Regions from separate parts of the Paenibacillus sp. S-12 genome, predicted to be linked through region 2. Evidence: predicted binding sites of a transcription regulator. Region 2 holds the regulator's gene; the other holds the start of a gene.
What was found. Region 2 encodes Rex, which represses fermentation and respiration genes when NADH is low (regulators of the CRP and FNR family bind a similar motif). Its sites were predicted from a motif close to TTGTGAAATATTTCACAA; they were not measured.
Positions count from the first base shown of each region.

Region 1: NO352_RS10140 (flavocytochrome c) is a predicted target of Rex. The motif match lies at 2,793-2,810, and genes of this name have one in related genera.

Region 1 is NZ_JASIUF010000011.1:17,333-22,420, forward strand. It holds gene NO352_RS10135 (methyl-accepting chemotaxis protein) at 1-715, shown strand, start outside; gene NO352_RS10140 (flavocytochrome c) at 1,055-2,587, opposite strand; gene NO352_RS10145 (exonuclease/endonuclease/phosphatase family protein) at 2,923-3,231, opposite strand; gene NO352_RS10150 (multidrug effflux MFS transporter) at 3,426-4,628, shown strand; gene NO352_RS10155 (lipoprotein BA_5634 family protein) at 4,981-5,088, shown strand, end outside.
Region 2 is NZ_JASIUF010000012.1:302,628-307,715, reverse strand. It holds gene NO352_RS12435 (tetratricopeptide repeat protein) at 1-31, shown strand, start outside; gene dinG (ATP-dependent DNA helicase DinG) at 178-3,048, shown strand; gene NO352_RS12425 (redox-sensing transcriptional repressor Rex) at 3,065-3,712, shown strand; gene NO352_RS12420 (amidohydrolase) at 3,709-5,019, shown strand; gene NO352_RS12415 (cell wall elongation regulator TseB-like domain-containing protein) at 5,035-5,088, shown strand, end outside.

The sequences.
Region 1 (5,088 bases), on a different contig from region 2:
CACGGCCAGTGTAGCGGAATTGGCAAGTCATTCAGCGCTACAAGCCGAGCAGGGGAATGCGACGATCGTTGATGCGATGGAGCAGATGAAGTCAATTAATCAATCCGTGCATACAACTGAATCCGCAGTGGAGCAGCTGCTTGATCATTCCCTTCAGATTGAGAAGATTATTGATGTCATTACGAATATTGCAGGGCAGACGAACCTGCTTGCACTGAATGCATCGATTGAAGCGGCAAGAGCCGGGGAGAGCGGCAGAGGCTTCTCTGTAGTTGCTGGCGAGGTTCGCAAGCTGGCTGAACAATCGAGTGAATCTGCCAAGCAGATTGCCGAACTCATTTCCGTCATGCAGAATAGCACGCAGGAAACCGTAAATGCAATGGGCTATGTTCGGCAGGAGGTAGCTTCCGGCATGAAGGTGGTTGCACAGGCCGGGCAGATGTTCGAGCTTATTATGGCGTTGGTGCAGCAAGTAACAGGTCAAGTGCAGGAGACATCTGCAGCTACCGAAGAAATGTCAGCAGGTACAGAGGAGATTACGGCCTCCGTAGATGAAATGGCGAAGGTTGCGACTGATGCTTCCTCTGCGGTACAATCAGTCGTTGCTGCTTCAGAAGAGCAGCTTGCTTCCGTGGAGACCATATCGGCCTCGATCGAACAGCTTAAGCAAATGGCGGAAGAGCTGCAGATGATGGTAAATCGTTTCAGACTATAATCAAAAATATACAAGCTGCAAAAATAGCCGGCTGTCGTTGGAGACAGGCCGGCTATTTTAATCATTAGAAGATCTGCATAATAAGAGTCGATAAGGGGGATGAAGTATCCTCTTGATCAATTGCAGCGACTCTTAAGAAACGAGCTTCTGATACTTTTCGTTTGGAGTGACTATTACAGACGGGTTCTAATTGGATTATCCGAACGCTCGCTATCATGCAATAGTTTTATAGTACTTTTCTTGCGTTAGGTAAGGGGGAAGTGTGCGTTTTTTTCTTGGTAAGTAGAAAAAACGCTTGGGCTTTGATGAGCCCAAGCGTTCATTGTGATACGAAATCGCTTATTGTGCTTTTGCGAAGTCAGCCGACTTGATACCAGCTTGACGTCCGAAAATGATGATATCTGCAACGGAGTTGCCGCCGATACGGTTTTGACCGTGCAATCCGCCAATCACTTCGCCAGCTGCGAACAGACCTGGGATAGACTTGCCGTCCTTCGTTACTACCTCAGTGTTCGTATTGACTTTCACGCCGCCCATAGTGTAATGAATACCTGGAGCGATTTTGATGGCATAGAATGGGCCAGCGGACAGTTCGTTGTCCATGCCTGTTGTTCTGCCGAATTCTGCGTCTTTTTTATCCTTCACTGCGCCGTTCCACGTATCCAGCGTAGATTTTAGTTGGTCTGCCGGAACGCCCATTTCTTTTGCCAGAGCCTCAACCGTTTCGCCTTTAATAACGAAGCCCATTTTTTCGTATTGCTGAATCGCTTTTGCACGCGACTTTACGCCGGAATCAAATACGAGATAAGCGGCTTTGTCAGCAAGCTTATTGATGGCTGCAGTTACATTGTCACGAGTGTCTAATTCGTTAGTGAATCGTTTGCCGTCTTTAGAAACGAGAATTGCGCCTTCACCGCGGACAGCTTCCCCGATGAGATACGATTTCTCTTGCTGCACAGTAGGGTGAACCTGAATTTGATCCATATCGACAGTAACGCCGCCGAGTTTTTCAATCATTGTAATGCCGTCACCTGTGCTGCCTTCTTGGTTTGTCGTTACGAGACCTTTCAAATCAGGGCGAACAGAGGAGATCATATCCATATTGGCACCGTAACCGCCAGTTGTCACAACAACTGCATTCGCTGCAATATTTTTCTCATCCTTCTCTTCAAAGAGAACTTTAACGCCGTTAACCTTGCCGTCTTTTTCAGTAATATCTGTTACTTTTGCATTGACGAAAAGTGGAATTCCTTTAGATTGTACATTTTTAACAAGACCGCTAACGAGATATTGTCCAACAGCAGAGCCGTCCTCAGGACGGTGTGTACGTTTTTCTTTCATACCGCCAGTAATCGTGAGATTGTTCAAGCGAATGCCGATAGAATCCAGCCAGTCAATCGCGTTTGCGGAATTGTCAACGAAGTAACGAAGCATTTCTTTGTCGTTCGTTCCATGACCGCCTTTTAACGTTTCTTCAAAGAAGAGATCGTTGCTATCTTCAATGCTTTGCTCTTTTTGGAATTTCGTCTGAGAAGCATTCATACCCGATGAGGACTTCATCGTATTTCCGCCGGCTGCCGGCATTTTTTCGAAAATAACCGGGTTCATGCCTTTGTCTTTTGCCTCAAGGGCAGCGGTCATCCCAGCCCCACCTGCACCGATGATGATGATATCATATTTATCTTGTAATTGATCGATAGGGGTGTAGCTTGCTTTCGAAGCTCCCGACACGGCTTCTGATTCTGGTTTCTCTGCTTTTGTTGCATTGTCTTGATTCTGGTTCGCGCTCGTATTCCCGTTACCGCCGCATCCAGCGATGATGAGCATAAACGAGAGAACGAGAATCAACGTTGCTGCTGCATTCTTTCTCATGAGTTTTCCTCCGCTTTCTATCTCTTTATAGATGAACCTTAAGGGAATACCTAGGACGGAATGCAACGAAGCGAACCCGTAATGTCGAGTAGGCTATGTACTGCGGTTTCTACGCAATTGAATGGCTTTCATAGTTGCTCTTCCGACTTCTAAGTTGGCTCTCTTTTAAGTTCATTTTAATTTTAATATATTTTCAATTATTATATTGTGATGTATTTCACATTCCAAGGTGGTTTTAGGTATAAATACGTTGCGTAAATATTGGAAAGCCCCACATTCACAAAGAAATGAAATGGGGACGGGTCGTCGATGGATATTTGACGACTCATCACTGCTTATCCGTAACTTCTGCACCCAAGCTTTAATGTTGCTGTTACCCCTGCATGATCGGAAGGCCACAGTCCTGTATCGGTTCGATCTTGCTGCTTCTCTCCAACATTATCTGCCTTGACGGGCATCCATCCATTTTTAAATAAAATGTAGTCGATTCTAGCGAATAAGGAAGATTGATCATTCAATAGGTCGGCGTCCTGACAGCAAGTAAATCCATTGCCTTTACCAACTTCTTCCCAAGTGTCATAGAAACCATTTGCTAGAAATAAGCCGTAGGTTGGGGTTCCGGTGCCATCTGCATTTGAATTCAAGTCCAAGCTTGTCAGAGCGTGGTAATATTTATGTGATTCTGATATAATCCTCTATATATTTACCCCCTATAACATTGTAAGGTGATCACTCATTATGGCACTCTCATTTGCAAGATTAATCAAATGCAAACCCCCGATTCCCTGACATTTCGATGATGTAATTGAGATTTTCGAAATTATAGGGGGAATGCAAGTTGGCACAAAAAATCTCAACTCCATCATTGCTTTTATTTATTATTCTTGTGGGATTTCCACAAATCAGCGAAACGATATACACGCCTTCTTTGCCGGACATTGCTAGTCAATTGCAGGCAAGCAACAACATGATTCAGCTCACGCTCAGCATTTATTTTCTTGGGTTTGCGGTTGGTGTTTTTTGCTGGGGAAGGTTATCGGATGCAATTGGTCGGCGCCCTGCCATGCTTTGGGGCATTTTCGTATATGGAATAGGCAGCATAGGCTGTTATCTGTCAGGTTCCGTGGAGTGGCTATTGGTTAGTCGATTCATGCAGGCATTCGGTGCAAGTACAGGCTCGGTTGTAACGCAAACGATCTTACGAGAAAGCATCGATGGTTCGAAGCGTCATGCTGTATTTGCTCAAATCTCAGCAGCTCTTGCTTTTACACCGGCTTTAGGGCCGCTGATTGGAGGCTGGGTTGATCAGTCGTTAGGCTTCAGGGCTGTTTTTCTAACCCTTGTCATCATGGGTGTGGCGATATTCATGTACACGTTCGCTTCCTTGCCTGAAACGAGAGGTGCCACGACAACTTTGAATGTGAATACATTGTCTGTCGCCAAGCGCCTCATTACAGACGGCAGAGTATGGGCATTTGGCTTTCTAATCGGAGCAACGAACGGCATTCTGTTCAGTTACTATGCAGAAGCGCCTTTCGTATTTATTGAATACTTTGAGATGACGCCAGGCATCTATGGTTTCTTTGGTATTTTTGTAGCGTTGTCTTCGATAATAGGAGCCATGCTGTCGAAGAAGCTATTGTCCACCTTGAAACCAGAGCAGATCATTCTGATCGGCTGTCTCGTCACTGTACTTGGTGCTGGAGCGCTGGTCGGGTTTACGCTTAACGGTTTAAGCTCATCGCTGTTGTCCATGGGTGTGTTTGTCGCCTGCATCTTCATCCTGCTGCTTGGGATTGGCATGGCCATCCCGAACTGCTTAAGCTTGGCGCTAGTACGTTACAGCGATGTATTGGGGACAGCAGGGGCTATCTTTGGATTAGGGTATTATGTAGTCGTGAGTCTGATTACAAGCGGAATGAGCTATCTGCATAATGATTCGTTAGTGACGATGCCATTATATTTTCTTATACTGGCGGCAGTAATGGTCATAGTGAGCAAAAAAATCGCTAACCTTTCCTCAAGCCAGGAAACAAGCTAAAAAGCTATCGTAATGTTGTCGCAGTAATAAAGGTTATAAATTGGAAAAGTGATTATTTATGAATCCCTTTTTCCTTCTGGAACGGATTTAAAGCGAATAAAACAGCGGCAGTCACGGACTAATTTTTCGTCTATGACTGTCGCTGTTTTCATTTCAGCATCGATCTATTTCGTCATTTTGGATCGCATCCTCAATACAGTCCTTAATTTAGGACAGGCAAGTCTTCATTTCGATTCTTACTAAAAAGTAAGGAAGATGATTAAAATGGTTAGATAAGAGTCATTAACTTGTAAAGCAAATTCATCTATAATCCAGACATCAGATGATTTTTATAAAAGGAGCAGTCAAAAAGATGAAAAAAATAATAGGTCTCGTTTTGGTTATCGCTATTTTTGCAGGTATAGGGCTCGGCGTAAAACGTTTTGTGGAAGGCCCTTCACAATCGGTTAATGGAATTTTA
Region 2 (5,088 bases):
AGGCGGCGAGCACATGATGCATATCCAATAACATGCATGTGAAATCAATTGTCATGACATCGGAGGGGAACATTTGTGTGGGAAAAAATACGCACAGATGTTTCCCTCTAGTCATTTCCAAACGACCGAACATCTGTTATGCTAAGAACAGAAATTGTGAGAGGAAAGGCTATTGAGATGAGATTTGCTGTTTTGGATTTTGAAACGACCGGCAATCAGCCGAACGATGAAATAATTCAAATCGGTCTGGTCATTCTTGGCCATGATTTGAAGATAGAACGCGAATATCATACGCTTGTTCGACCAACCGTCCCAATACCGGAATTTATATCGCAGCTTACAGGCATTACCGAGGAAGATGTGAAGGACGCTCCCGATATTGATGATGCAATGACTGGGCTTGTTCCTTTGCTAGGGGATGTTGTATTGGTTGGCCACAATGTGGCCTTTGATTATCAATTCCTGTGCCGGGCGTTGGAGCAGACGGGGTATTTGCCATTCACAGGTCGTATTTTAGATACGATTGAACTTTTGCGTATTTTGTTCCCTTCACTGCCTTCCTTTCAGCTTGGTTCTGTGTCGCATGAAATGGGTGTTGTTCATGACCGACCGCATCAAGCAGACAGTGATGCAAGAGCAACAGCAGATATATTTATACGCTGTCTAGAAGCGATTGACCAGTTGCCACTGTTAACGCTGCAGCGTGTAGTCGATGTATTCGGAGATCATGAGGAACGTGACTTGAAGTGGCTGCTGGCTGAGAAGCTTCAGGAGCGCGAGGTGTCCGATTGGACGGAAGAAGAAGGGTACCATCCGTTTCGGCAGTTGACATTGAAGCAGGCGGATTGGACAGAGACGGAACCGCCGCGTGACTCGTCAGCAGTGAATCCGCTTAAGGGGGTCACTTTCGCCCAATTCCTTGACCAGGTGAAGACGAATCTAGCCAACCGCTTGGATAATTATGAACCTCGCGAGTCGCAGGAACAGATGTTCAATGAAGTCATGGAATGTTTCGAGCAAGAACATCACCTGCTTATCGAAGCGGGTACAGGAACCGGAAAATCATTAGGATACTTGCTTCCAGCCATATATCAGAGTGTTTCTCAAGAAAGCAAAGTGATTGTTAGCACACACACAATCAATTTACAAGAACAGCTCAGACAACGTGATTTGCCGCTTTTGGAGAAGATTGTTCCGGTTCCGTTTAAGGCATCGGTATTAAAAGGCCGCAGTCACTATTTGTGTTTGAGAAAATTTGAACATAAAATAGGTAATAGGGAGTATGTACATGCTCGCGATGATAGTCTGACAGCTGCCCAAATGCTGGTGTGGCTCAGTGAGACCGAACATGGAGATGATGAAGAGCTGCACTTCGTTCATAAAGGTGCTGACTTCTGGGATACCGTTGCCAGTGATAGTGATTCTTGCTTGAATCGCGCATGTCCTTGGTTCCGTCGGTGCTTCTACCATCGGGCGAAGAATGATGCGAATTTATCAGACATTATCATCACGAACCACTCGTTATTATTTACGGATGTCATTGCAGAGCATCGTTTGCTTCCTGCCTACGAGCAGCTTGTTGTAGACGAAGCACACCACTTTGAAGAGACGGCCGGCAAACACCTAGGCATTCACTTGCAATATTTTTCACTCATTCATCCGTTGACCCAGTTGTTCAAGGATAGTAAAAACGGGGCGCTTGTGCTGCTGCAGCAGCGCCTTCGCTTGTCAGGCAATGAAAAGGCGCTTGTCTGGGCAGAAGGAATTGATAAGATGCTGACACAGCTCGTCGATGTCAAGGATCAGTGGGATCGCTTGCATGAGCAACTTTATCAGATGCTGCCTTCCATGAATGAAGCCGGTCAAGCGGAGGGCGGCCAAGCTGTGCTTAGGCTGCCGTCAGGTAATCGTCCTGAAGCCTGGAGCTCTATTGCGGAACTGGAAGGCGATATTCATACCCGCTTAAGCGACATTGTCCGTTCGGGGGAGAAGCTCGTTAACGAATGGAAGGATTACGATGATGACGAGGTTCAAGGCGTTACGGCAGACGTGACAGGTCTGTTCAAGGACATTGGGCAACTTCGTGATGAATTCCGGGAGTTTATGCAGGGCAAGGATGCGGATACGGTATATTGGATGGAAGGAAATCTCCAATATAAGCATAAATCGATGCAAATGTATGCCGTCCCTGTTGATGTGAGTGAGGCACTGAAGCGTTATTTCTTTGAGCCGAAGAAGAGTGTCATTCTGACATCAGCAACATTGTCTGTCGATAAATCGTTCCAGTTCGTGGCCGAACAATTGGGCTTGAAGGATGCAGAACGGGATGGGCGCTTGAACACTGTCATCCTTCCGTCACCATTTAACTACCGTGAACAAGCGCTTGTAGTCATTCCGCGTGACTTTCCGAGCGTAAAGGGGGCGTCAGACGCTAAGTTTAATATGACGCTGATGCAGTCACTGGCCGATGTAGCTAAGGTGACAGAGGGACGAATGCTTGTATTATTCACATCGTATCGCATGCTGCGGGATGTATATGAGCCGCTAAAGGAAGCGCTAAGCCTCCATGGCATTCAAGTGCTGGGACAAGGAATTGACAGCGGCAATCGAAGCAAGCTGACACGAAGGTTCCGAGAACAGCCGAACTCGGTGCTTCTTGGGACAAGCAGCTTTTGGGAAGGAGTAGATATTCCGGGAGATGCGCTGACCTGTCTGGCGATTGTACGACTTCCTTTCCAGCCGCCGAATCACCCGTTAGTGGAAGCAAAATGCGATCGCTTGAAGCGGATGAATCAAAATCCGTTCCGCAAATATTCTGTACCGCAGGCTGTTATCCGGTTCAAGCAGGGATTCGGTCGTCTCGTGCGCACAACGCAGGACAAAGGGATTGTAATCATTTATGACACCCGGGTTATTGAGACAAGCTATGGCAAACACTTTCTTTACTCGCTGCCTGGTCCAAAAATGGAGCATATGGCAACAGAACAACTTGTACCACGTATAGATACGTGGCTAGACCATAATCAAAGAGGTATTGGAGAGCGATGAGAGGAGCTTTTTTAGGATGAAAGCACTAAAAATATCAGAAGCTGTCGTTCGGCGCTTACCCGTATATTTACGTCACCTATTAGAATTGAAGCAGCGTGAAGTGCTCACAGTTTCATCTCAAGATTTGGGACAGAAGCTGAACTTGAATCCTGCCCAAATTCGAAAGGACTTGGCATACTTCGGCGACTTCGGCCGCAAGGGTATCGGGTATGATGTATCGTATCTTATTCAACAAATTCGGCATATTTTAAAACTCGATCAGGTAATACCTGTTGGACTTGTCGGCGCAGGTAAATTAGGGCACGCCCTTTGCAACTACACCGTATACTTGAAAGATAATATGAAAATTGTTGCTGTGTTCGATGCTCAGGAGTCCAAAATTAACACTGAGATTAACAATTTGAAAGTTCAGCCCATGTCTGATCTCATTCCTACGGTTCGTGAAAAGCAAATTCGCATCGGAATCATTACGGTGCCGGCTACGGAAGCACAGCATGTTGCGGATCAATTTGTAGAGGCCGGGGTAGAAGCCATTTTGAATTTCGCGCCTGTCATCTTGAGAGTGCCGCCGAATATTCGGGTTCATACAGCCGACTTCACGACGGACTTGTTCAGTTTGGCGTATTATTTATCTGATAATGGAAAGGAAGTACCTGCCGAATGACACATCGAATCATTATTAAAAACGGCATATTTGCCGACTTGTCTCCAACTGCGAAACAATCCTCCTTCCATGGATTCATGGTCGTGGAAAATGATCGCATCGTTCATCTGGGAGCTGATTTGCCTGAGCAATACACATCTGAAGGTGCAGAAATCATTGATGGCAAGGGATTGTTCTTTATTCCAGGACTTGTGAATACACATGGACATGCTGCGATGTCTTTGCTGCGCGGATATGGTGATGACCTTGCGCTTCAAACGTGGCTGCAGGAGAAAATGTGGCCGATGGAAGGTAAGTTTACGGCTACGGATGTGTACTGGGGAACGGCGTTGTCGGTTGTTGAAATGTTGAAGGGCGGTACGACAACATTTGTTGATATGTATGATTACATGGATGAAGTGGCAAAGGTAAGTGAGCAATCTGGAATCCGTGCATCACTCATGCGCGGAGCGATTGGCTTGTGTCCGGAGGATGTACAGCGGGAGAAGTTGAATGAAGCGATCCAGTTCGCGAAGGATTGGAACGGGAAGGCAAATGGCCGCATTCGTACACTGTTGGCGCCACATGCGCCGTATACTTGCCCGCCATCCTTTATCGAGAGCTTTGTTCAGGCTGCGCATGATTTAGATTTGCCGCTTCATACTCATATGTCAGAAACGAAAGCTGAAGTAGAGCAAAATGTGAAGGATTATGGAATGCGTCCGGTAGCGCATCTCGAGAAGCTTGGCTTCTTCTCACGTCCTTCCTTCGTCGCTCATGGTGTTCATCTGACAGATGAGGAAATAGAAACGCTTGCGAAATATAATGTGGCGGTGTCTCACAATCCAGGCAGCAACTTGAAGCTGGCGAGCGGCGTTGCTCGCGTAACTGAGCTGCTTCGTGCAGGTGTTGTAGTATCACTTGGTACCGACGGACCGGCAAGCAACAATAACCTTGATATGTTTGAAGAAATTCGACTCGCCGCCCTGATCCATAAAGGCGTGTCCGGTGATCCGACTGCTATTCCTGCAGCAGAGGCACTGCGCATGGGAACAATCTATGGTGCGAAGACAATTCGTGTTGACGATATTGGCGCGCTTGAAGTGGGAATGAAGGCTGACTTTGTTGCAGTTGATATTGATCAGCCTCACTTTATGCCTCATACGGATTTGGTATCCCATGTTGTATACTCGGCATCTGCCAAGGATGTCAAGCATGTATGGGTTGATGGAAAGCAGGTTGTGAAGAATGGCGAATGCCTGACGATGGATGAGGAACGAATCCTTCATGAGGCGCAGCAATGCTTTGAGAGCTTGCTTGCAAGATAGGCAGGAGGAGAGTTCATGCAGAGAAGACGCGTACGCCGGAGATCGCATTGGAAATGGCTGATACCGGTA